Regions from separate parts of the Arthrobacter sp. P1_D12 genome, predicted to be linked through region 2. Evidence: riboswitches for the same ligand, from Rfam matches in the RefSeq annotation. Region 2 holds a riboswitch; each other region holds the start of a gene.
The links. Region 2 has a riboswitch for S-adenosylmethionine ahead of AC1DZV_RS03405 (bifunctional o-acetylhomoserine/o-acetylserine sulfhydrylase). Riboswitches for the same ligand answer to the same signal wherever they lie in the genome.
Positions count from the first base shown of each region.

Region 1: another riboswitch for S-adenosylmethionine. It lies ahead of AC1DZV_RS14710 (DUF1737 domain-containing protein); the one in region 2 lies ahead of AC1DZV_RS03405 (bifunctional o-acetylhomoserine/o-acetylserine sulfhydrylase).
Region 3: another riboswitch for S-adenosylmethionine. It lies ahead of AC1DZV_RS20315 (aminotransferase class V-fold PLP-dependent enzyme); the one in region 2 lies ahead of AC1DZV_RS03405 (bifunctional o-acetylhomoserine/o-acetylserine sulfhydrylase).

Region 1 is NZ_JBFUAR010000018.1:129,460-136,965, reverse strand. Features, by position in the region: gene AC1DZV_RS14730 (UDP-N-acetylglucosamine 1-carboxyvinyltransferase) at 1-776, shown strand, start outside; gene AC1DZV_RS14725 (glutamate--cysteine ligase 2) at 828-2,012, shown strand; gene AC1DZV_RS14720 (O-succinylhomoserine sulfhydrylase) at 2,052-3,260, opposite strand; gene AC1DZV_RS14715 (rhodanese-like domain-containing protein) at 3,261-3,680, opposite strand; gene AC1DZV_RS14710 (DUF1737 domain-containing protein) at 3,677-3,985, opposite strand; SAM riboswitch class IV at 3,998-4,111, opposite strand; gene AC1DZV_RS14705 (ATP-grasp domain-containing protein) at 4,430-5,383, shown strand; gene AC1DZV_RS14700 (aminodeoxychorismate lyase) at 5,390-6,358, opposite strand; gene cls (cardiolipin synthase) at 6,452-7,506, shown strand, end outside.
Region 2 is NZ_JBFUAR010000003.1:86,961-94,466, forward strand. Features, by position in the region: gene AC1DZV_RS03405 (bifunctional o-acetylhomoserine/o-acetylserine sulfhydrylase) at 37-1,353, opposite strand; SAM riboswitch class IV at 1,415-1,530, opposite strand; gene AC1DZV_RS03410 (VOC family protein) at 1,700-2,338, shown strand; gene AC1DZV_RS03415 (CPBP family intramembrane glutamic endopeptidase) at 2,441-3,208, opposite strand; gene AC1DZV_RS03420 (histidine phosphatase family protein) at 3,318-3,998, shown strand; gene AC1DZV_RS03425 (amidohydrolase family protein) at 4,008-5,240, opposite strand; gene AC1DZV_RS03430 (NAD(P)/FAD-dependent oxidoreductase) at 5,252-6,388, opposite strand; gene AC1DZV_RS03435 (glycine C-acetyltransferase) at 7,105-7,506, opposite strand, start outside.
Region 3 is NZ_JBFUAR010000033.1:19,046-26,551, forward strand. Features, by position in the region: gene AC1DZV_RS20305 (Nramp family divalent metal transporter) at 1-277, opposite strand, end outside; gene AC1DZV_RS20310 (class I SAM-dependent methyltransferase) at 445-1,221, opposite strand; gene AC1DZV_RS20315 (aminotransferase class V-fold PLP-dependent enzyme) at 1,303-2,742, opposite strand; SAM riboswitch class IV at 2,777-2,890, opposite strand; gene hisN (histidinol-phosphatase) at 2,968-3,798, opposite strand; gene rsgA (ribosome small subunit-dependent GTPase A) at 3,875-4,990, opposite strand; gene aroA (3-phosphoshikimate 1-carboxyvinyltransferase) at 4,974-6,386, opposite strand; gene AC1DZV_RS20335 (DoxX family protein) at 6,394-6,942, opposite strand; gene AC1DZV_RS20340 (sigma-70 family RNA polymerase sigma factor) at 7,191-7,506, shown strand, end outside.

The sequences.
Region 1 (7,506 bases), on a different contig from region 2:
ACCGCCGTGGCACCACCATCATCCGCAATGCCAGCCCGAACTACATGGTGCAGGATCTGTGCTTCTACCTGCAGATGCTCGGCGTGGACATCGCCGGGGTTGGCACCACGACGCTGAAGATCACCGGCCGGCCGTCGATCGACGCTGACATCGAATACTTCCCGTCCGAGGACCCCATCGAGGCGATGAGCCTCATCACCGCCGGCATCGTGACGAACTCGGAAGTCACCATCCGCCGCGTCCCGATCGAGTTCATGGAAATCGAACTCGCCACGCTCGAGCAGATGGGCCAGCGGCTCGAGGTTTCGGGGGAGTACTTTGCCCGCAACGGCCGCACCCGCCTGGTGGATGTCACCACCAAGCCTTCGGAGCTGCGGGCGCCGGAGGACAAGATCCACCCCATGCCCTTCCCCGGGCTGAACATCGACAACCTGCCCTTCTTCGCGGTGATCGCCGCCAACGCCCACGGCCAGACCATGATCCATGACTGGGTCTACGAGAACCGGGCCATCTACCTGACCGAGCTCAACAAGCTGGGCGCCCAGGTCCAGCTGCTCGATCCGCACCGCATTTACGTCAACGGGCCCAGCAAGTGGCGGGCGGCCGAGGTGGGCTGCCCGCCTGCCCTCCGCCCCGCCGCCTGCCTGCTGCTGGCCATGCTGGCGGCCCGTGGCGTCTCGGAGCTGCGGAACATCTATGTCATTGAACGCGGCTATGAGGACCTGGCCGAGCGGCTGAACACCATCGGGGCGAAGATCGAGTATTTCCAAGACTGAGCCCCGCGTTGGTGTGGGGCGTTTCGGCGGATCCTGACGCACAATAGATTCATGCGCACCTTCGGCGTGGAGGAAGAACTGCTGATAGTGGACCCCGAATCGGGGATGCTGCTTGCCCTCGCTGAGCTCATGCTGCCGAGTCTGGTGCCGCCGCAGCAGGAAGCCGCCAGGGTTCTCCCGGCACAGAAACCGGTCCACGAAGGCGCCGACTTCAGCTACGAGCTCAAGCTCGAACAGATCGAGACCCAGACGCATCCGTGCCTGGAATACACGGAACTGCTCCGGCAGCTCAGGCGTGGCCGGTCCCTTGCGGACCAGGCCGCCCGGGCGCACGGCGGGCGCGTCGCGGCCCTGGCCACGTCGCCCCAAGGCTCAGCCACCCACCTGACGCCGAATCCGCGCTATATGACCATGCAGCAGCGCTTCGGGCTCACCGTCCGGAACCAGCTGACCTGCGGCCTCCACGTCCACACCTTTGTGGAGTCCCCGGAGGAGGGCGTGGCGGTAATGGACCGGATCCGCGACAAGCTGGCCGTGCTGATAGCACTCAGCGCGAATTCCCCCTACTGGAACGGGGCTGAGACCGGATTCGAAAGCTACCGCACCCAGGCCTGGAACCGCTGGCCGGGCTCGGGTCCCACGATGATCTTCGGCAGCCTGCCCGTCTACCGCCGCGTGGTCACCCGGCTGGTCGAAAGCGGCGTCCTGATGGACGAGGGGATGGTCTATTTCGACGCACGGCTGGCCCGTCAGCATCCCACCGTGGAGATCCGGGTCGCGGATGTCTGCTTGCGGGCCGAAGATGCTGCCCTGATTGCCGTGCTGGTGCGCGCCCTCGTGGAGTCCGCCGCGCGGGAATGGAACGAAGGCGTCGATCCCGCCCCGGTGCCCACGCTGCTGCTGCGGATGGCCGCCTGGCAAGCCAGCAATTGCGGACTGCGCGGAGAGCTCCTGGACTTCGGAACCTTCACCCCGGCCCCGGCCGCGGACGTGGTCAGGGCGCTCGTGGACTTCGTGGCCCCGGTGCTTGAGGAACAGGGCGAGCTGGAGCTGGCGCGCGAGGGCGTTGAGCGGATTCTGGCAGAGGGCACCGGTTCGCAGCTGCAGCGCGGCCCGTTCCGGGCCGGCGGCCTGCCCGCCGTCGTCGAGCGGGCCATCGAACTGACCACCCAGGGGCCCGTCACCGAGGGGCCGGCAGACAATCGTTCGGCCCTGGGCCGGTTGCGCCCGGCCTGACCGGGAGCCCGAGGCAGTGCAGGGCAGGGGCGGAAGCCCCTAGACCTGCTTGAGCGCCTGGCCGAGGTCTCGGATCAGGTCCTCGACGTCCTCCAGCCCCACCGAAAGCCGAACCACGCCGTCGCTGAGCCCGATCGCCGCGCGGCCTTCCGGGCCCATCGCGCGGTGCGTGGTGGTGGCCGGGTGCGTGATGAGCGTCTTGGCATCGCCCAGGTTGTTGGAGATGTCGATGATCCGCAGTGCGTCCAGGAGTGCGAACGCGGCCTGCTTCGCCGTGCGGCCGGGGGAGGGCTGCAGTTCCAGGGTGAGCACGGTCCCGCCGGCCTTCATCTGCTGCACTGCGAGCGGGTACTGCGGGTGGGACGGCAGCAGCGGGTACTTTACCCAGCCGACCGCAGGCTGTCCCTCGAGCCATTCGGCCAGCCGCAGCGCGGAGGCCGAGGAATGGTTGACGCGCAGGGCCATGGTCTCCAAGCCCTTGGTGAGCACCCAGGCGTTGAACGCCGAAAGCGCCGGACCGGTGTGCCGCATGAGCTGCTTGACGGGCCCGTCGATGAATTCCTTGGTGCCCAGGATGGCCCCGCCCAGGACGCGGCCCTGGCCGTCGATGTGCTTGGTGCCGGAGTAGACCACCACGTCCGCGCCGAGGTCGCCGCAGCGCTGGAGCAGCGGGGTGGCGAAGACGTTGTCTACCACCACCGTGGCGCCGGCCGCGTGCGCCAGTTTGCTCACGGCGGCGATGTCCACGATTTCCTGCATCGGGTTCGACGGCGACTCGAAGAACACCGCCGTGGTCGGCTCGGACAGCGCGGATTGCCACTGCTCCAGGTCCGGGCCGTCCACGAAGACCGTCTCGACTCCCCAGCGCGGCAGGATTTCGTTAAGGATCACGAAGCACGAGCCGAACAGCGAGCGGGCCGCGACCACCCGGTCGCCGGCCGCCAGCAGCGCGCCCAGGGCGGTGAAGACGGCGGACATGCCGGACGCGGTCGCGAAACACGCCTCCGTTCCCTCGAGCAGCCGGAGCCGCTCCTGGAAGGTGGCGACGGAGGGGTTGCCGTAGCGGGAGTAGACGAAGCGCTCGTCCTCCCCGGTGAAGGCGCGCTCGGCGGCGGCCGCGGACTCGTAGACGAATCCTGAGTTGAGGAAGATCGGCTCGGTGGTTTCCTGGAAGCCGGTGCGGTCAAGGCCGCCACGGACAGCCTGGGTGTCGGCCGCCCAGCCGGCGGCGTCGGGATTGAAAGTCACTTAGATCTTTCCGAGGTTGGTGGGCAGGCCGCGGTTCTTCCAGCCATTGACGGTGCGTCCGCCAAAGCGGTCGGTCTCGCCTTCGAAGCCCTCAAGGACGTTGTACGAGGTGTAGCCGGCGGCCGTCGCGGCCGTCGCGGCGGCGATCGACCGGGCACCGGAACGGCAAAGGAACACCAGTTCGACGGCGGTGTCCGCCGGCGCCCGCTGCCTTAGCTGTTCCACGAAGTGCGGGTTCGGCATGCCGCCGGCGAGGTTCCACTGGATGAAGAGCGGATCGCTGCGGCTCTCGCCCGCGGCCGCGGTGTCCGGGATGCCGATGTGGGCCCATTCGCCCTCGGTCCGGACATCCACCAGGATGGCTCCGGCCTCCAGCTTGGCCCACGCCTCCTGCGGGCTGAGGTCTCCGGCGTAGCTCATGCGTGGCCCGCGAAGGCCCCGTCGGCGCCAAATTCGTCGGCGTCGAGCTCATCAACCGCATTGGCCACGGCGGCGTCCGCACTGGCAATCGCGGCCGGCAGGACCAGCGCCTGCGCCACGATCACGGTGCTTCCGTTGAAGCTGGCGGCGGGGCTTCCATGCAGCACGTAGCCCTCGGCCAGGGCGGCTGACACCCGCTCGCAAAAGGCGCGGTCATCCGCGCCGGTGAACAGCCGGTAGGCCAGCCTCTCCTCGCCGGGTGCTGAACCGGGTGTGGCTGTTGTGGGTATTGACGTCTCGGGCACGACGGATCTCCTCTTTCACGCTTGCAGCTCGAATTCTCGAATGCCGAGTATTCACCTGAGGCACCCCGCCGCGAAAGGGAGGGTTGCCGACCGGCCAGTCAGGGCTTGGCACCGGTTCTCATTACTCCCCAAAAACGTAACACCTGCGACGCCGGCCCGCACGGCCGCCGTCGTCATGTTCCGTAACCGGACCGCGGCCCGGGCGAGTAGTGGCGGGCTCCAGTTTCGGGTACAGCCCACTCGTGTCTGCCGGGACGTGTCGCCGTCTACTGGGGGGATTAGGTCCGACGCGTCGGCCGGAGCTGCAGGTGATTCGAGCAATGTGTGAATCGAGCAGTCCCGGAATCGACTCGTCTGTCCATCAACAAGCTGTCTGGGAATCGGTGGCTGGAACGGTCGGAGCCGCAGCCGCGGTCCGGCCGGTGACGGCGGAATGGAGCAATCGTGGGCCCGCGCATACTCGTTACCGGGATTACAAGCGCCGCCGGACGGGCCGTCGCGGCCCAGCTCGAAGCCCGGGGCCTCCCGTACCTCGGCACCGACGCCCGCGCCGACACCCGCCAGGCCGGGGAGGCTCCCGCCGCCGCGGTCAGGCTCCTGCCGGCTACGAACCCGGACATGGTCCTGGACCTGCGCCGGGTGGTGGACCGCGAAGCCATCAACGTCATCATTCCGACCCTCACCGTGGAGCTCCCGCTCCTGGCCGCGGCCCGCGCCGGATTCGCCCAGGACGTGCGGATCATCGTGGCCGACCCAGCCGCGGTGGCCCTCGCCAACGACCACCTGTTCACCACCTGGGCGCTGCAAGCCGCCGGCATCCCGGTGCCCCGGTTCGCGGTTCCGGGCGACCTCGCCGCCGCGCCGGCATCCCTCGCCGGCCTCAGCGGCCCCGTGGTGGTCAAGCCGCGGGTCTTCAAAGGCTCCCATGGTGTCCACCTGCTGGCCGGAACCGACTCCGTTAGCTGGAAGAACATGCCGGCGGGGCAACTGGTCCAGGAATTTATCCCGGGCGCCGACTATGTGTGCCTGGTGTTCGGCACTCCGGCACGCAACGCGATGGCGCCGGTGGCGGTGGTCCTCGAGAAGACCAGGACTCCGTATGGACGCGCCGGCAGCGACGAGGTCAGCCGCAGGGTGCCGGCGAACCAGGCCGGGGATGTGCGCAAGCTGGGCCTGGCCGCCGTCCGCACGCTCGGGCTGGCCGGGCCGGTCCAGGTCCAGATCCGCCGCCGCACCGACGGAACGCCCGTGGTGCTGGGTGTCTGCGCGACCCTGGGGGAGAACAGCACCTGGGCCCCGGAAATGCTCGACGCCGTGCTCGCAACGTTCATGCTCCCGGCGTTCAACCCGGCCTCGTTCCGCCGGTGCCCGGCAGTGCCCGCGGACGCCCTGGGGTGAGCGTTGCTATTCGATGGTCGCGAAGAGGGCGTTGAGTTCGGCAGTGAGCTGGCGCCGGAGTTCCGGGGTGCCGATTTCCTGCCCGTCGATGTGGTTCACCGGGGCCAGGAGCCGGATGCTGGAGATCAGCCAGACCGCGTCGGCGTCCAGCAGGTCCTTCGGCTCCAGCGGGCCGTAGCCCAGCTCCCAGCCGGCGGCCTTGGCAGCGGTGAACAGGGCGCCCTGTGAAGTGCCGGGCAGGATGCCGCTGTCCAGCTGGGGCGTGATGAGCCGCCGGACGGTGCGGACTCCGCCGGCGCCGTCGTCCGAGGTTTCCAGGTGGGCCAGCAGAACGGTCGACGTCGGACCCTCCAGCACCCTGCCGTCCGCGGACGTGAAGATGACGTCGTCGGCGCCCTGCCGGTGGGCGTAGCGCAGCGCCGCCATGTTCACGGCGTAGGAAAGGGTCTTGGCGCCGAGCAGGAGCCACGGGGCGCGCTCGCCAACTTCACTGTCGTAGCCGCGGTCGAGCAGGATGACGTCGATCCCGGTCTCGCGCTGCCGTCGTCCCGCGGCGGCCGGGGCGGAGGCCTGGACCCAGCACGTGGGGGCAGCCGCGCCCTCCGGCCCGCGGGTGACAATCAGCTTCACCACCACCTCGTCCTGCTCCGCGCCGCCCGCTGCAGCCGCGGCGGGGTCCTGCCCGCGGAACTCGCGGATGGCGGTTTCCACCGCCCGCCGCCATGCATCCTCGGCGGGGATGTCCAGCTCCAGAAGCCGGGCCGAGCCCGCCAGCCGGGTCAGGTGCGCCTGGATCTTGCGGGGCCGGCCGCCGACGGCCAGGAGGGATTCGAAAACGCCGTCGCCGCGGGTGGCGCCCAGGTCCGTGGCCATCAGCTGCGGCTGCGACGCGTCGGCAACGCGGCCGCCGTCGAACGCCGGGTCGAGGAAGACCAGAACGGTCGCGGGCGCAGGAACAGGGGCAGGAGTGGTCATGGCTAAAGCTTAGTCTCGGTGGTCGCGGGATAGGATTTGGTCACTGCCCGTTCGGAACTGTTCCGCGTGGCTTGTACGTTGAGGGGTTCGCCTGTGCTGTGGCCATTTCCGCTGGCGGAGACTTTACCGTCCTGGGCGATTCTGATTTTGACGGTGATCGACTTCGCCATCCGGGTGCTGGCACTGGGCATCATCCCCGGAAACCGGCGGCCCACCACCGCGATGGCGTGGCTGCTGGGCATCTTCATCGTGCCGACCATCGGCCTGCTCCTGTTCCTGCTGTTCGGCAACTTCCGGCTCTCCCGCAAGCGCCGCGCGCAGCAGGACGCGGTCAATACCCGAGTGCGCGCCGGGACCTCGGAACTGGCGATGCTGGAAAGCCGCTACGCCGGACCCGAATGGGTGGCTTCCGCCGCGGAACTGAACAAGACGCTGGGCTCGCTGCCGATGGTGGACGGTAACCAAGTGGAGCTGCTGCCCGGCTACCCCGACTCCATCAAGGCGATGGCCGCGGCGGTCCGCGGCGCAAAGTCCTTCGTCAACGCCGAGTTCTACATCATGAGCTCGGACCACGTCACGGACGATCTGCTGACCGCGCTGGAAGAGGCCGCCGAGCGCGGCGTCGAGGTCCGTGTCCTGTTCGATCACCTTGGCACGCTTCGCATCAAGGGCTATCGCAAGCTGATCGCCCGGCTCAAGGCCAGCAAGATCCGCTGGCGGCCCATGCTGCCGCTCAACCCGCTGCAGGGGCAGTGGCGCCGACCGGACCTGCGCAACCACCGCAAGATCATGGTGATCGACGGCGAGATCGCCTTCACCGGATCGCAGAACCTGATCGAGCCCTCCTACAACAACCCCAAGCACCGCAAGATCGGCCGTGAATGGGTCGAGCTGATGGCCTGCCTGCGTGGACCGATCGTCACCACGCTCAACGTCGTCTTCGCCACGGACTGGCTCAGCGAGACCGACGAATCCATTGAGGAACAGCTCTCGCACCGGCCCGAACTGCACGCCGGCAACATCACCGCCCAGGTGGTGCCCAGCGGCCCCGGCTTCATCACCGAAAACAATCTGCGGCTCTTCAACACGCTGATTTACTCGGCTCAGCGCAAGATCTCGATCTGCAGCCCGTACTTCGTCCCGGATGA
Region 2 (7,506 bases):
CCCGCAAAGGTGGGGAAATTCCGCGTGGGCTTCGGCCTAGGCGGACTTGGCCGCGCGGAATCCGGCGTCGAGGTCCGCCAAGATGTCGTCAATGTGCTCCAGTCCCACCGAAAGCCGCACCAGCCCGGGATTCACCCCGGCGATCACCTGCTGTTCAGGCGAGAGCTGGCTGTGGGTGGTCGACGCCGGATGGATCACCAGCGACCGGACATCGCCGATGTTCGCGACGTGGGAGTGCAGTTCGAGGGCATCGACGAACCGCTTGCCGGCCTCCGCTCCCCCGGCGATGTTGAACGCCACGACGGCGCCGGTCCCCTTGGGCCCGTACTTGCGGCCGCGCTCGTACCAGGGGCTGGACGGCAGCCCGGCGTAGGCGACCGATTCGACGTCGTCCCGCCCCTCCAGCCATTGCGCCACCTTCGTGGCGTTGGCCACGTGGCGCTCGACGCGCAGGCTCAGCGTTTCGATGCCCTGGGCGATGAGGAAGGCGTTGAACGGGGACACCGCGGAGCCGAGGTCGCGCAGGAGCTGGACCCGGGCCTTGAGGATGTAGGAGAGGTTCGCGCCCAGCGCGCCGTCGGCTCCGAGGTCGCGGGCGTAGACCAGGCCGTTGTAGGTGGGGTCCGGGGTGTTGAAGCCGGGGAACCGCTCCGGGTCCTTCCCGAAGTCGAAGTTGCCGGAGTCCACGATCACGCCGGCGATTGCGGCGCCGTGCCCGCCGAGGTACTTGGTGGCGGAATGGACCACGATGTCCGCGCCCCACTCGATCGGCCGGATCAGGTAGGGGGTGGAGAGCGTGTTGTCGACCACCAGCGGGACGCCGGCCTCGTGCGCCACGCGGGAGACGCCCTCGATGTCCAGGACGTCCTGGCGGGGGTTGGAGACCACTTCGCCGAAGAACAGCTTGGTGTTGGGCTGGACGGCGTCCCGCCACTGGTCCAGGTTATCCGGGTCCGCCACGAAGGTCACGGAGATGCCGAACTTCTTCAGCGTGTGCGCGAGCAGGTTGTAGGTTCCGCCATAGAGGCTGGGGCTGGCCACCACATGGTCCCCGGCCTCGGCGATATTGAGGATGGCGAACGTCTCGGCGGCCTGGCCGGAGCTGAGCAGCAGCGCCGCGAGGCCGCCTTCCAGGCTGGCGACGCGCTGTTCGACGGCGTCCTGGGTTGGGTTGCCGATCCGGGTGTAGATGGGCGCGAGCTCGGCGAGCGCGAAGCGGTTCGCGGCGCTTTCGGCGCTGGGGAACACGAACGACGTCGTCTGGTAGATGGGCAGGGAACGCGCGCCGGTGGCGCTGTCCGGCTCCTGGCCGGCGTGGATCTGGCGGGTTTCAAAGGACCAGGCGTTGGACATTGGTGCTCCTCGAGTCACTGGGCACAGCACCGGCCGGGGCTTTCGGCCCGAACCGGAACAGGCGCCGCGCTTGCCCTCCGGCGGGCGCCGGACGGCCAGGTCTTCACCCGGGGCACCCCACCGCGATACGAGGGTTGCCGGCCAGCAAGCCGGGGCTGTGCGCTGGCACTCATGACCTGGCTTCAGTGTAGGAATGGCGGCGGAGCCATGGATAGCTTTGTGACGAAGATGAAGACGGCCGCCGTGACGGAGCATCGGGGGCGCCGCGTTCCGCGCCCCAGGACGTCCCATGACGGTTAGGGGAGCCTAAGCTGAGAGGTCCATCACAAAGTGCCAAGATGATGGCATGCGCATGGATCACGTCTCTTACGCCTGTGAACACGATGGCTTGGCAGCCACCACTGAACGTATTGCGTCTGCCCTCGGCGTTGAAGCCGTGAAGGGTGGAGTGCACCCCCGTTTCGGGACACGCAACATGATTATCCCGCTCGCGGGACACAAGTACCTGGAAGTCGTGGAGGTCCTGAACCACCCGGCCTCCGACAAGGCCCCGTTCGGCCAGGCCGTCCGGGCACGCTCCGAGGCCGGCGGCGGCTGGATGGGCTGGTGCGTCGAGGTTGACGACCTGGCCCCGTTCGAGGAGCGGCTCGGCCGCGCCGCCGTCAACGGCAACCGGAAGTTTCCCGACGGCCGCGAACTGGTCTGGAAGCAGATCGGCATCCTGGGGCTCATTGCCGACCCCCAGGTGCCGTACATGCTCAAGTGGGAGGGCGACCCGGAGTTGCACCCGTCGAACGCCTACGCGAGCGATGTCAAGATGTCCGCACTGACCATTGCCGGTTCGGCCGCACGTGTCACGGAGTGGCTGGGCGAACCGGTTGAAAAGCCGCTGGAAGACGTCGCCGTGAACTGGATCGCGCCGCACGGGACTCCCGGCATCCTCTCTGTCACCTTCGAGACCGCCTCCGGAGCGGTCACGATCTAACGCTCCACCTGCCCCACGCTTCGGCCGCCATCTCTTAGGTGCCAACGATGTCACCTAGGAGACGGCGGCCGAGATCATTTAAGGGCTGCTCGTAAAAGCAACTCAGCCCAGGCCCACGGCCTTGCCGAACAGGCTGAACCCCACGAACGCCACAGTGTCCAGGATGGCGTGGGCGATCACCAGCGGCATCACCCGTTTGGTCCGCGTGTAGACCAGCGCGAAGACGACGCCCATCACCGCGTTGCCGATGAACGGCCCGAACCCCTGGTACAGGTGATAGCTGCCGCGGAGCAGGGCGCTGGCGGCGATGGCCGCTGGCACGCTCCAGCCCAGTTTCCCGAGCCGGTCCAGCAGGTACGCCACCACAATCACTTCCTCGACCACCGCGTGCCGGATCGCGGACAGGACCAGCACTGGCACGGTCCACCAGTACGCGTCCAGGGCACTGGGGATGATCGCCGTCGTGATCCCCAGGGCCCGGCCGGCGGCGTAGAGACCCAGGGACGGAATGCCGATGAGCGCGGCGAGTCCGAGACCCTGCAGGAGGTCCTTGCCGGGCCGGGCGAAGTCGAAGCCGATCCTTCGGAACGCCGAGGTTCCGCGCTCACCGGCCGGCCAGTGCTCGGTGAGGAAATAAATCACGAGGGCCACCGGGACCAGGGCGAAGATGATGTCCAGCAACTGGTAGGTGAGGTCGAAGTATTCGCGTGCGCTCTGTGAGCGGTTCAGTGTGGATGTCCCCTGGGCCAGCGGCGCCGTGGTCATCTTGTCCAGCAACTGCACCAGGGAGTAGATCGCGGACTGCCCCAGAGACAACCCCAGGACAATCAACACTTCGAACCGCAGCCGACGGCGGGAGGGAACCAACATGGTTCTATCTTGCCTGCACTTGCCGATAGTTTGCTGGTGCCCGCGTGGTGCCGGCCGAACGGGGTTTTGCCTGCGGCACCTGCTTTTAGGAGCCCTATGCTTGGGGATTATGAGTGCGCCCCGGAAAATCATCATGATCCGGCACGGCCAGTCTGCCGCCAATGCCGACACCTCGATCTACAACCGTGTTCCGGACTACCGGATCCCGTTGACCGCGCTGGGTCTGGAGCAGGCCACCGCGGCCGGGGAGGAGGTCCGGCGCCAGCTGGACGGCCGCCCGGTGTGCGTCTACGTCTCCCCGTACCTGCGCGCCTACCAGACCCTCGAGGCGCTGAATCTCGGCCCGCTCGTGGAGCGGGTGATCGAGGAACCGCGCCTGCGCGAACAGGACTGGGCCAACTTTCAGATCGCCGGCGACATCGAGGACCAGAAGGAGCTCCGCAACGCCTACGGGCACTTCTTCTACCGCTTCCGCGAGGGCGAGTCCGGTTCCGATGTGTATGACAGGATCTCTTCGTTCATGGAAACCCTGCACCGGCACTGGTCCCGGCCCGGCTATGCCCCGAACGCGCTGTTCGTGACGCACGGATTGACGATGCGGCTGTTCTGCATGCGCTGGTTCCACTGGTCGGTGGAATACTTCGAGTCCCTGAACAACCCCGAGAACGCCGAGGTCCGCACCCTGCTGCGCACCTCGCACGGCAAGTACGAGCTCGACAAGCCCTTCACGCAGTGGGAGAAGAGGCGCGTGGACGAGACCGTCCTCGACGCACCGCCCATGATGTTCTAGGGCGGCGCGCTAACGGACCGGCTGCGCTACACCGGCGCGCCACACCGCGTGCGTCAGGGGGATGCCAGGCCGGTAAGCCAGGTGCGTGGCGGAAGGGGCGTTGAGCAGGTGCAGGTCCGCGCGGTGTCCGACGGCGATCGAGCCCACCGCGCGTTCGCCGTCGACGTCGTTCCCGGCCTCCCGTCCCAGGGCCAGGGCGCCGCCGTAAGTCGCGGCGCGCACCGCCTCATGGACACTGAGCCGCATCTGCAGCACTGCGGTGGTGACGCAGAACGCCATGGAGCTGGTGTAGGACGTGCCGGGGTTGCAGTTGGAGGCCAGCGCCAGCTGCACACCGGCGTCGAGCAGTTCACGGCCTGGGGCCAGCGGCTGCCGGGTGGAAAGATCACAGGCCGGCAGGCACGTGGCAACCGTGCCGCGCTGCCCGGATCCAGGCGTGCCGCTGCCGCCGGCGGCGTCCCAGCCGGACCAGCTGCCGGCAAGGGCGTCGATGTCCGCGGCCGACAGGTAGTTCACGTGGTCCACGCTCGCGGCGCCGACTTCCACGGCCAGCCTGACGCCGGGGCCCTCGCCGAGCTGGTTGCCGTGGACGCGCAGCCCCAGCCCGGCGGCCTTGCAGGCCAGCAGCACCCGGCGGGACTGGTCCTCGTTGAACGCGCCCTGCTCGCAAAAGACGTCGGCCCAGCGGACGTAGGGCCGGACTGCGGTGAGCATCGGTCCGCAGACCAGCTCCGTGTATTCCTCCGCGTCCATCCCGGCGGGCACAAGGTGCGCCCCCAGGTAGGTCACCTCGTCCGCCACCGTGGAGGCGATGCGGGCGCTGCGGGCCTCGTTCTCGAGGTCCAGGCCGTAGCCGGTTTTGGTCTCCAGGTAGGTGGTGCCCTGCGACACGGCCTCCGCGACGCGGCCCATCGCCAGCCGGGTCAGGTCGAAGTCGCTCGTGCTCCGGGTGGCGCCGGTGGTGACGGCGATCCCGCCGGCGCTGTAGCTTTCCCCCGCCATCCGGGCCTCGAACTCGGCAGTGCGGTCCCCCGCGAAGATCAGGTGCGTGTGGGAGTCGACCCAGCCCGGGAGGAGCGCCCGGCCACCGGCATCCACCCGTTCGTCCGCGGCCGGGGCGCCGGCCGCGGGCCCGAGCCAGGAAATCCGCTCCCCCTCGATGACCACCGCCGCGTCGCGGAGGACGCGGTGTTCCGCGTCCTGGGTCATCAGTTCGGCGATATTGGTGATGAGGGTACTCATGGGTCCATTCTTCAGCGCCGGATGGACCAGCGGGTCGCGGCCAGCGCCTCCGCTGTCCGGGATGCCGGACTGGCGTCCCGCGCCGGGGGCAGGGCCGGGGTCAGGGCCGGGGCGGAGCCCTGGCCGGCGAGGATCAGCCCGGCGGCCAGTTCCGCGACGCCGGATGAGGTCTGGAAGCCGTACCCCCCTTGGCCGGCGAGCCAGAAGAATCCGGTGGCCTCGGCGTCGAACCCCACCACCGGGACGCCGTCGGCCGCCTCCGTCCGCAGCCCCGTCCAGGCCGTGCGAACGCTCCGGATCCCGAGCGTCGTGATCTCGTTGAGCCGGGCGATGACCCGTTCGACGTCGCCGGGATAGGGCCGGGCGTCCTCAGGTCCGCTCGGCACGTGTTCGGCGGGCGAGATCAGGACCTGGCCGTTGTCCGGCCGGAAGTAGAAGCTGTCATCGGCCGCCGCCACCATCGGGCAGGCTTCCGGGAGGGGATTCTCGACGTCGACGATCGCCGCGGTGCGCCGGTACGGCTGCAGGCCGAGCTTCTCGACGCCACTGAGGACGGCTAGCTCGTCGGCCCAGGCACCGGCGGCGTTGACCACGACGGCGGACTGGAAGCCTTCCTGCCCGGCGCCCAGTTCCCAGCCGGTGCCCAGGCGTTGGGCGGAATGGACCCTGGCGCCGGTAATGATGTCCACGCCGCCGGCCACGGCGAGCCGCCGGTGGTCCTCGAGCAGCACGGGGGCGTTGCAGGCGAAGGATCCGGTGTCCAGCCCGGCGACGCTGAACGAATCCGGGACCAGGGCCGGGCACAGGTCCAGTGCCTCGGCGTGGGTGATCCGCTGCATGTGTCCGCTTGCCTCCGCCCGGACGGTGGCGTCGTCCCCGATCAGCATGAAGCTGCGCGGGGTGAGCACCGGTTCCGGACGTTCGGCGTCCTGGGCCGCGATGAGGTCGAGCGTCCGGACGGTGAGCTCCTGAACCACAGGCGGGCCGTAGCTGGGAATCAGTTGCCGGGCCGAGCGGGCCGAGGTGTGGTACGCCAGGGTCTGCTCGGCTTCGATCAGGGCCACGCTGCAGCGCCCGGCCAAGGCTGAGGCAAGGGACAGGCCGGCGATCCCGCCGCCGACAATTACGACATCGTAATGAGCTGACATGATCCCATCCTTGCAGATTGTCGGGTCAGGCCGCGCCGGTATCCGGCGTTTGCCGCAAGCTGCGCCCCGGGCGAGTGGCGTCAATCGGGTCCCACAGTCATCACCAGCGCCGTTGTTGGATCCCCGGGCGTTGAAATGTCCAGTGACTCACGGCGTTCTCGGCACATGCCGTCTCCACGATTCCGAGTTTGGCGGCAACTTTCTTGGAATCCTGGTTGCTTGGATAAATTGTGCACGCCGCCCCCGGGACATGCCCTTCCTTGGTCCGCACGGCTGGACATGTCCCTCGTTGCGGCGGGCAGGCCCGGGACATGCCCTTCGTTGGTCGTGGCCGTTGGACATAGTGGCATTATGTCCAGTCCTCGCTGCCGGAGCTGGGCATGTCCCCCGTTGCGGCGGGCCGGCCCGGGACATGCTCTTCCGTGGTCCGCACGGCTGGGCATGTCCCGCGTTGCGGCGGGCAGACCCGGGACATGCTCTTCCGTGGTCCGTACGGCTGGACATGTCCCTCGCTGCGGCGGGCAGGACCGGGGCATGCCCTTCGTTGGTCGTGGCCGTTGGACATAGTGGCATTATGTCCAGTCCTCGCTGCCGGAGCTGGACATGTCCCGCGGACCAGCAAGAGGAGCAAGCCGGGATGAACGGGCAGGGCCGGACCCCTGGGGTGGGGCCGGACCCGTGCTGAAAGCGGGGGCCCGGCCCGGCGATCAGGCGCTCTAGGCTGCTGCCACCGCTGCGCGGCTGCGCACGAACGCCTGGACGCAGGCTTCGACGTCGTCGGCGCTGTGCGCGGCGGAGAGCTGGACGCGGATCCGGGCGGCGCCCTTGGGCACCACCGGGTAGCTGAACGCCGTGACGAAGACGCCGTTGTGGAGCATGGCATCGGCCACCTTGGCGGCCATGACGGCGTCGCCGAACATTACCGGGACAATGGCGTGCTCGCCGGGGAGCAGGTCGAAGCCTTCCTCGCTCATGCGGTTCCGGAAGAGCTCCGCGTTGGCGAAGAGCTTGCCGCGCAGTTCGCCGGAGTTTTCCACGAGGTCCAGGGCCGTGAGCGTGGCCGCGACGATCGCCGGGGCCAGCGAGTTGGAGAACAGGTAGGGGCGGGCCTTCTGGCG
Region 3 (7,506 bases), on a different contig from region 2:
GGATCTCCGGAAGGCTCTTGCCCGTGACGATCCCGAGCTTGGCGGACTGGTACTGGACGAGGACGGCCATGACGTTGGCGGCCACGAGGACCCACACCAGCAGGTAGCCGTACTGCGCTCCGGCGGTCAGGTTGGCGGCCACGTTTCCGGGGTCCACGTAGGCGATCGACGCCACGAAGGCCGGTCCCAACAGGCCGATCAGCGCCCTCCGGGCACCCGGGTGTTTGTAAGTGGGGGCGTCCTGCGCCGGTTGCCCGTGTCCCGTTAGCTCCAGCACTGCCAGCTCCTGTGATTGGCGCGTCGGCGTTGACGCGATGATCGGCGCCGGCCGGAAAACAGCCGGTGTCAAAGTTTCGTGTGCCTATAAGAAATTATTAGGCATACCGAAACAATAAGCCCGGCGGGCGCTGCGTGCAATCCGGGGGCATCCGGGGTGAGCGTGCATCAGGCCCGGAAGGCCCGCCACGTCTGGGTCAGGTAGGGCAGCCGGAGCACCTCGCCCGGGGTGTGTCCCAGATGCTCGTTCAGGTACCAGGCAAGGTTGGCTGTGACCTTGGTCCGGGTGGAGGCCGATGCCGCGAGATAGTAGCTGCGGGACTTGGCGAGCTCCTGGATGTCCTCCGTCGTGACGGAATCCTCCCAGCGCGTCAGGTGGCTCTCCAGCCCGGTGAACTCGGGGCCCACGGCCGGACGGAAGTGTGGCTTGTGGACGTCCCCGGCGTGCATGATCCGGGAGAGCCGGTGCACCCAGGGCACGCTGGTGTCCAGCTGGTTCCAGATCAGGCCCAGCACGCCGCGCGGCCGCAGGATCCGGGCAATCTCGGCGCTGGCCGGGCCCGGGTCGCACCAGTGCCACGCCTGGGCAACCGTGACCAGGTCAAAGGACTCCGGCTCGAGACCGGTGTCCTCGGCGCTGCCCTCGATGGCGGTGACGTCCGGCAGGGTCCGGCGCAACTGCCCGAGCATGTCGGCAGAGGGGTCCACGGCCACCGTGCCCAGTCCGCGTTCTGCCAAAAGGGAAGTGAACTTCCCGGTGCCCGCGCCAATGTCCGCGGCGTCCCTGGCTCCCGCCGGAACCAGCCAGTCGGCCGACTCCTGCGGATAGCCGGGGCGGACGCGTTCGTAGTGTTCGCCGCCGTCCTGGAAGCTTTGTCCGAGTTCCTGGCGCCGCTCGCTGTGCAGCTTCGGTCCGCTGTGGAGCCTGGGTCCGGCGCTTGCCACGTGCGATCTCCTTCTGGAAGGTCCTGCTGGTTTCAGATACCTTTCGAATTTACCGCACCCGCGCCGGGCCCTGATCCTGCGCTAGTCGAGGGTGCAGGGCGCAGCGCCGGCCGTGCCCGGGGTGTTCGGAGCCCAGTGGGGGTAGCTGCGGGTATCGTTGGCCGGCACCCAGCGGCCGGCGTCCACCACGTAATCCCAACCGAGTCCGTTCTGCCGCAGCTGCTGCAGGCCGGCCAGCAGGCGTTCGGCGTCCTCCAGCCGTGAGCCAAGGCCGAAGCTGGCCCGCAGGGAGCCGGCGGGCAGGCCGAGCCGCTTGAGCAGCGGGTGGGCGCAGAAGCGGCCGTCGCGCAGGCCAATGCCGTGTTCGGCCGACAGGTAGGCGGCCACCAGTCCGGCGTCGTAGCCTTCCACGGAAAAGTTCACGACGCCGATCGTGCCGGTGTCCGGCTGATCGCCTCCAGTGGAAGAAGCGGAGGAAGAATCAGAAACCGAATCGGCAAAGATCCGGTGCACGGTTACCCCTTCGATGCCCTGGAGGCCCTCGACGAGGAAGGACCGGATGGCGTCCTCGTGGGCCTGCCACTGCTCCGGGTCCAGGGCCGCAATGACCTGGGTGGCGCGGGCGAGGGCCGCCGCACCGAGGACGTTCGGCGAGCCGCCCTCGTGCCGGGCAGGTCCCGTGGTCCAGCTGACGGAGTCGAGCCGGGCATCGCGGACCGCGCCGCCGCCGGCCAGGTGCGGGGTGCCGGCGTCGAGCCAGTCCGTCCGCCCCACCAGCACGCCGGCGCCGAACGGGGCGTACAGCTTGTGCCCCGAGAAGGCGAGGTAATCGACGTCGTCCGCGGCGATATTAATCCGCCGGTGCGGGGCGAGCTGCGCGGCGTCGACAACGATCCTGGCGCCGTATTCGTGCGCCAGTGCGGCCAGGGTCCGGATCGGGAGAATCTCCCCGGTGACGTTGGAGGCGCCGGTGACGGCCAGCAGGCTGACGCCGCCGCGGGCGAGTTCGTCGCGCAGGCGGTCCACGGTGGCCGCGAGGGTGGCGGCGGCCACGACGCTGCGGTGCGGGACATTCTGCCAGGGCAGGAGGTTGGCGTGGTGTTCGATGTCGAGGTAGAGGACCTCGCCCGCGGGGCGCCCGTCGCGCAGCGGCAGGCAGCCGGCCAGCAGGTTCAGGGAATCGGTGGTGTTGCGAGTGAAGATCACGGAATCGTCGGGCCGGCCGCCCACGAAGTCCCGCACGATGTCCCGGGCGTTCTCGTAGACGGAGGTGCTGATCTGCGATGCGTAGCCGGCGCCGCGGTGCACGCTCGCGTAGTACGGCAGGATTTCGTTCAGGTAGGCCGAGACCACGGACAGGGCCGGGGCGGAGGCGCCGTAGTCGAGGTTGGCGTAGCGCGCGTGGCCGCCGGTGATCAGCGGGGCCTGGATTTCGGCCCCGGTGACGGCTGCCAGCGGGCGGGCCGCGAGGGCAAGCGGTGCATGGAATTCAGGGGCAACGGGGAAAATGGCAGTTGTCATGGGACCTCACTCGAACAGGACCCCACACCGTGGGAATCCGCGCTTGCCGGGTCCGTTCCGGACCGGCCAGGTCGTCACCCGGGGCACCCCACCGCGACTGGAGGGTTGCCGGCCAGCAAACCGGGGTTTAGCGCTGGCACTCGTGACCTGCATCGAGCGTAGGACATCGGGGCAGCCGGGGAAAAGGCGGCCGCCGATTGTGAAGCGGATTATTACGGGCGCGGCTCAGTTGTTCGGGTGGGCTTGGAAGAGGTCGTCGAGTCCGGGGTTGAGCCGCTTGAGCACTTCCGAGTGCAGGATCGAATTGGTGGCCAGGGCGTTGCCGCCGAAGGGGCCGTCCTCGCCTTCGAGCGAGGTGAAGCGGCCGCCGGCCTCGGTCACGATCGGCACCAGGGCGGCCATGTCGTAGAGATTCAGCTCGGGTTCGCAGGCGATGTCCACGGCGCCCTCGGCCACGAGGCAGTACGACCAGAAGTCACCGTAGGCGCGGGTGCGCCACACTTCCTCGGTCAGGCCCAGGAACTCGTCCAGGTTCCCGCGTTCCTTCCAGCCGCCAAGGCTGGAGTAGGACAGCGAGGCGTCCTCGAGATTGGAGACGTTGGATACCTTCAACCGTGTGGCGGCGGCGAGCGAGCGGCCCGTGTAGGCGCCTGCACCCTTGGCGGCCCACCAGCGCTTGCCCAGTGCCGGCGCGCTGACGACGCCGACCACCGGCTCGCCCTCATCGACGAGGGCGATCAGGGTGGCCCAGACCGGGACGCCGCGGACAAAGTTCTTCGTGCCGTCGATCGGGTCGATGATCCACCGGCGGGAACCGTGGCCCGAGCTGCCAAATTCTTCGCCCAGGACCGCGTCACGCGGACGTGACCGGGAGAGCTGGCCGCGGATGGCCTCTTCCGCGGACTTGTCGGCATCGGTGACGGGTGTGAGGTCGGGCTTCGTCTCGATCCGAAGGTCGAGCGCCTTGAAGCGGCTCATGGTCTGGGAATCGACCGAATCTGCCAGTACATGGGCAAGGCGCAGGTCATCGTTGTAGCTCGAAGCGGGTTGACTCATGGTTCCAAACTACCGTCAAACCGGGCCGCCGGGCGGTAGGCCGCGGCACGGCGCCGCCGCCCCGTTGCTGGTCCGGCTAGGAGACGGTGCCCAGTTCCTTGGTTTCCTGCGCTTCCATCCGCGGGTCAGTGCCCAGCAGCCGGCGCAGGGACGCGAGCCTGGCCGGTCCCGAAGGCCCCGCGTGCCCGGCCGCAACCCACTTGTCGACGCCGCAGTTGACGGCGGTGGAGTCATGCTTGCAGCCGCGTTCGCAATCATCGGTGCCCGGCTCCAGGTCCGGGAAGGAGCGCAGGATCCGGTCCGGGTCCACGTGGGCCAGGCCGAAGGACCGGATGCCGGGGGTGTCGATGATCCAGCTGCCGGCCGGGGCATCGTTGACTTTGAGCGCCAGTGCCGAGGAGGACGTGTGGCGGCCGCGGCCGGTTACCGCGTTCACGCCTCCCGTGGCCCGCTCGGCCCCGGTCAGGGCGTTGACCATAGTGGACTTGCCGACGCCGGAATGGCCCAGCATCACGGTGACCTTGCCGTCGAGGTAGTCGCGCAGCTGGGATACCGCGTCCTTGTCGAGCCGGGCGGAGAGCCCGTCGTCGGAGCGGGCGTCGATGCCGGAAGCGGCGGAGTCCGCGGTCTTGGAGATGATGACGGGGAAGTCGAGGTGCTGGTAGTTGGACAGCAGCTCGGCAGGATCCTTGACGTCGGCCTTGGTGACGAGCAGCAGCGGCTCAATGCCGGCGTCGTACGCGGCCACCAGCGCGCGGTCGATGAAACCGGTCCGCGGCTCGGGGTTGGCGGCGGCGACCACCACCACCAGCTGGTCGGCGTTGGCCACGACGGCACGTTCGATCGGGTCCGTGTCGTCGGCGCTGCGGCGCAGCAGCGTCTTGCGGTCCTGGATCTTGACCAGCCGCGCCAGGGTGTCGGGCTCGCCGGTGACGTCCCCCACGAGGGAGACGAAGTCGCCGGCAACCACCGGGTTGCGGCGCAGTTCCCGGGCCCGGGCCGCGATGATCTTGCGTTCGTCCGCGGTCCCTTCGCCGACGACGGCGGTGTAGCGGCCGCGGTCAACGGTGATGATGCGTCCGGTGACGGCGTCGTCGTAGCTGGGCCGGTCCTTGGTGCGGGGCCGTGTGCCCTTCTTGTTCGGCCGGATCCGGACGTCGGACTCGTCCCAGGAATCAGTGCTGCGTGCCACCGGCGGTGTCCTCATCTGCGGCGGATCCCTGGGCCAGCATCGCTTCCCAGAGTTGCGGGAAATCGGGCATGGTCTTGGCCGTGGTGGCGATGTCCTCGACTTCCACGCCGGCTACGGCAAGGCCGAGGATGGCGCCGGCGGTTGCCATGCGGTGGTCCGCGTAGCTGTGCACCACACCGCCGTGCAGCGCGGCCGGGCGGATGATGAGGCCGTCGGGGGTTTCTTCGGCGTCGCCGCCGAGGCGGTTGATTTCGGCGACGAGGGCGGCGAGCCGGTCCGTTTCATGGCCGCGGAGGTGGGCGATGCCGCCCAGCCGTGAGGGGCCGGTGGCGAGGGCGCACAACGCGGCTACGGTGGGGGCGAGTTCGCTGGTCTCGTCGAAGTCGCCGCCCTTGATCTCCGGCCCTCCGCTGACGGTCAGGGTGCCGCCGTCAACCGTCACCGTGGCGCCCATGGCGGTCAGGATTCCGCGCCAGAGATCACCCACCTGGGTGGTTTCGGCGGGCCAGTTCGGGATCCGCACGGTGCCGCCGGTGGCCAGGGCCGCCGCGAGGAAGGGTCCGGCGTTGGAGAGGTCCTGCTCGATCCGGACGTCGAAGGCGCGGATCGGGCCGGGGGAGACAACCCAGTGGTTCGGCACCGAGTCGTCGACTGCCACGCCCACGCCGCGCAGCACGGCCACGGTCATGTTGATGTGGTCCAGGCTCGGCACGGGCTTGCCGACGTGTTCGCTGCTTTGATGTTCGAGGTGGAGTCCCTCGGTGAAGCGCGCCCCGGCCAGGAGCAGGGCGGAGACGAACTGGGACGAAGCGCTGGCATCAATGACCAGGTGGCCGCCGCGCACCTCGCCCGAGCCGTGCACCGTGAACGGCAACGACGACGCCGGACCGCCGTCGGGTGCGGTGACTGCCACACCCAGGCCAGCGAGGGCCTCGATAATGGTGCCCATGGGGCGTTTGCGGGCGTGCGGGTCGCCGTCGAAACGGGACTCACCGCGGCGCAGCGCGGCCACCGGCGGCACAAAGCGCATGACTGTACCGGCCAGGCCGCAGTCGATCGCCGTGTCCGCCGCCGCGGTGTCCATGCTGATCGGGACGATTTCCAGGTCGGGGCCGAAGGCGCCGTCGCCGGGCACTTCCGTGACGGTGGCCCCCAACTGCCGCAGGGCCTCAATCATCAGCGCGGAATCCCGGGAGTGCAGGGGAGCGCGCAGCCGGGAAGGTCCGTCCGCGAGGGCGGCGAGCACGAGGTACCGGTTGGTCAGTGACTTGGATCCGGGAACGGTGACAGTGGCATCGACCGGCCGTGCTGCGAAGGGGGCGGGCCAGTGCGTACCGGCTGCATGGGCGCCGGCAGGGTGGGACGGGGCAGCTGCAGAGGGGGTGGTGCCAGTCATTACCGTCTTAGGCCCCGGCAGAGTGGTCTACGGCCTTGCGGACGACTTTGTCGGCCTTCTTCAGCTGCTTGTTGGTGGTCTTGCGGGCATCGGCGGCGAGGTGGCCGGCGCTCTTCTTGGCATCGGCGGCCAGGTGCCCGGCGCGCCAGGCCAGGCTGGGCTTGCCGGCGGTATCGACCGCGGCGAGGAGCACGCCGCCGGTGAGGGAGACGTTTTTCAGGAGCTGTTTGCGGCGGGCGTCGCGGGCTTCCTTCGAGGAGATGTCCGCGCTGCGCCATTCGACGTAGCCGTTCAGGAGCGAAATGACGGCGAGCAGGGTGGCCGCCAGCCGGGCGGACTTGCCGAGGGCGAAGCAGACGCCGGCACCGATCTGGGTGCCGCCGATCACGCGTGCCACGACTTTCTCATTTGGCTGGAACGGCAAGGCGTCGGCCGCACGCCGCAACAGGGGGGACAGCTGGGCCGCAGTGTCATCCGCGTTCTTGAGCTTGTCCATGCCGGCGAGGACGAAACTGGAGGCGAGCATGGGCCGGGCGAGAAAGCGGACAAACGACATGAATTTCCTCCTGGATGGACGAACAGCGGCTTCACTGCGGGAGAACCGGTTCTAGTCTTGCACTTTTGCGGAATATTTGCCCGCAGGACGTGGTTGTGAAAGGCAGATCCCAGCAGGCTAACGAAGGCGGAGATTTGACTCTGGTCAAAGACAGGGCGGAACCGGAAGCCGGTTCCGGGCAATCATGGACCCTCGCGCTTCCGTCGGTTCCGGGTGCCCGGCGGAAGGTGACAGTAGACTTGAACGCAATGAGCACCATGGACCCGGCCGTTGCGGCCATGCACGAGGTTGCCGGAAACGACGCCACGCCCACCAAGACACCTGATGCCGGCACGCCCGCCGCTTTGGAGACCGAGGTGGACGGGAAGCCCCTTGATGTCTCCAACGAGTCCGCGGAAGAGCGCCGGGTGCGCTTTGAGCGTGACGCCATGCAGTACGTGGACCAGCTGTATTCGGCGGCCATGAGGATGGCCCGGAACCCCTCCGACGCCGAGGACCTGGTCCAGGAGGCGTATACGAAGGCGTTTTCCGCGTTCCACCAGTACAAGCCCGGAACCAATCTGA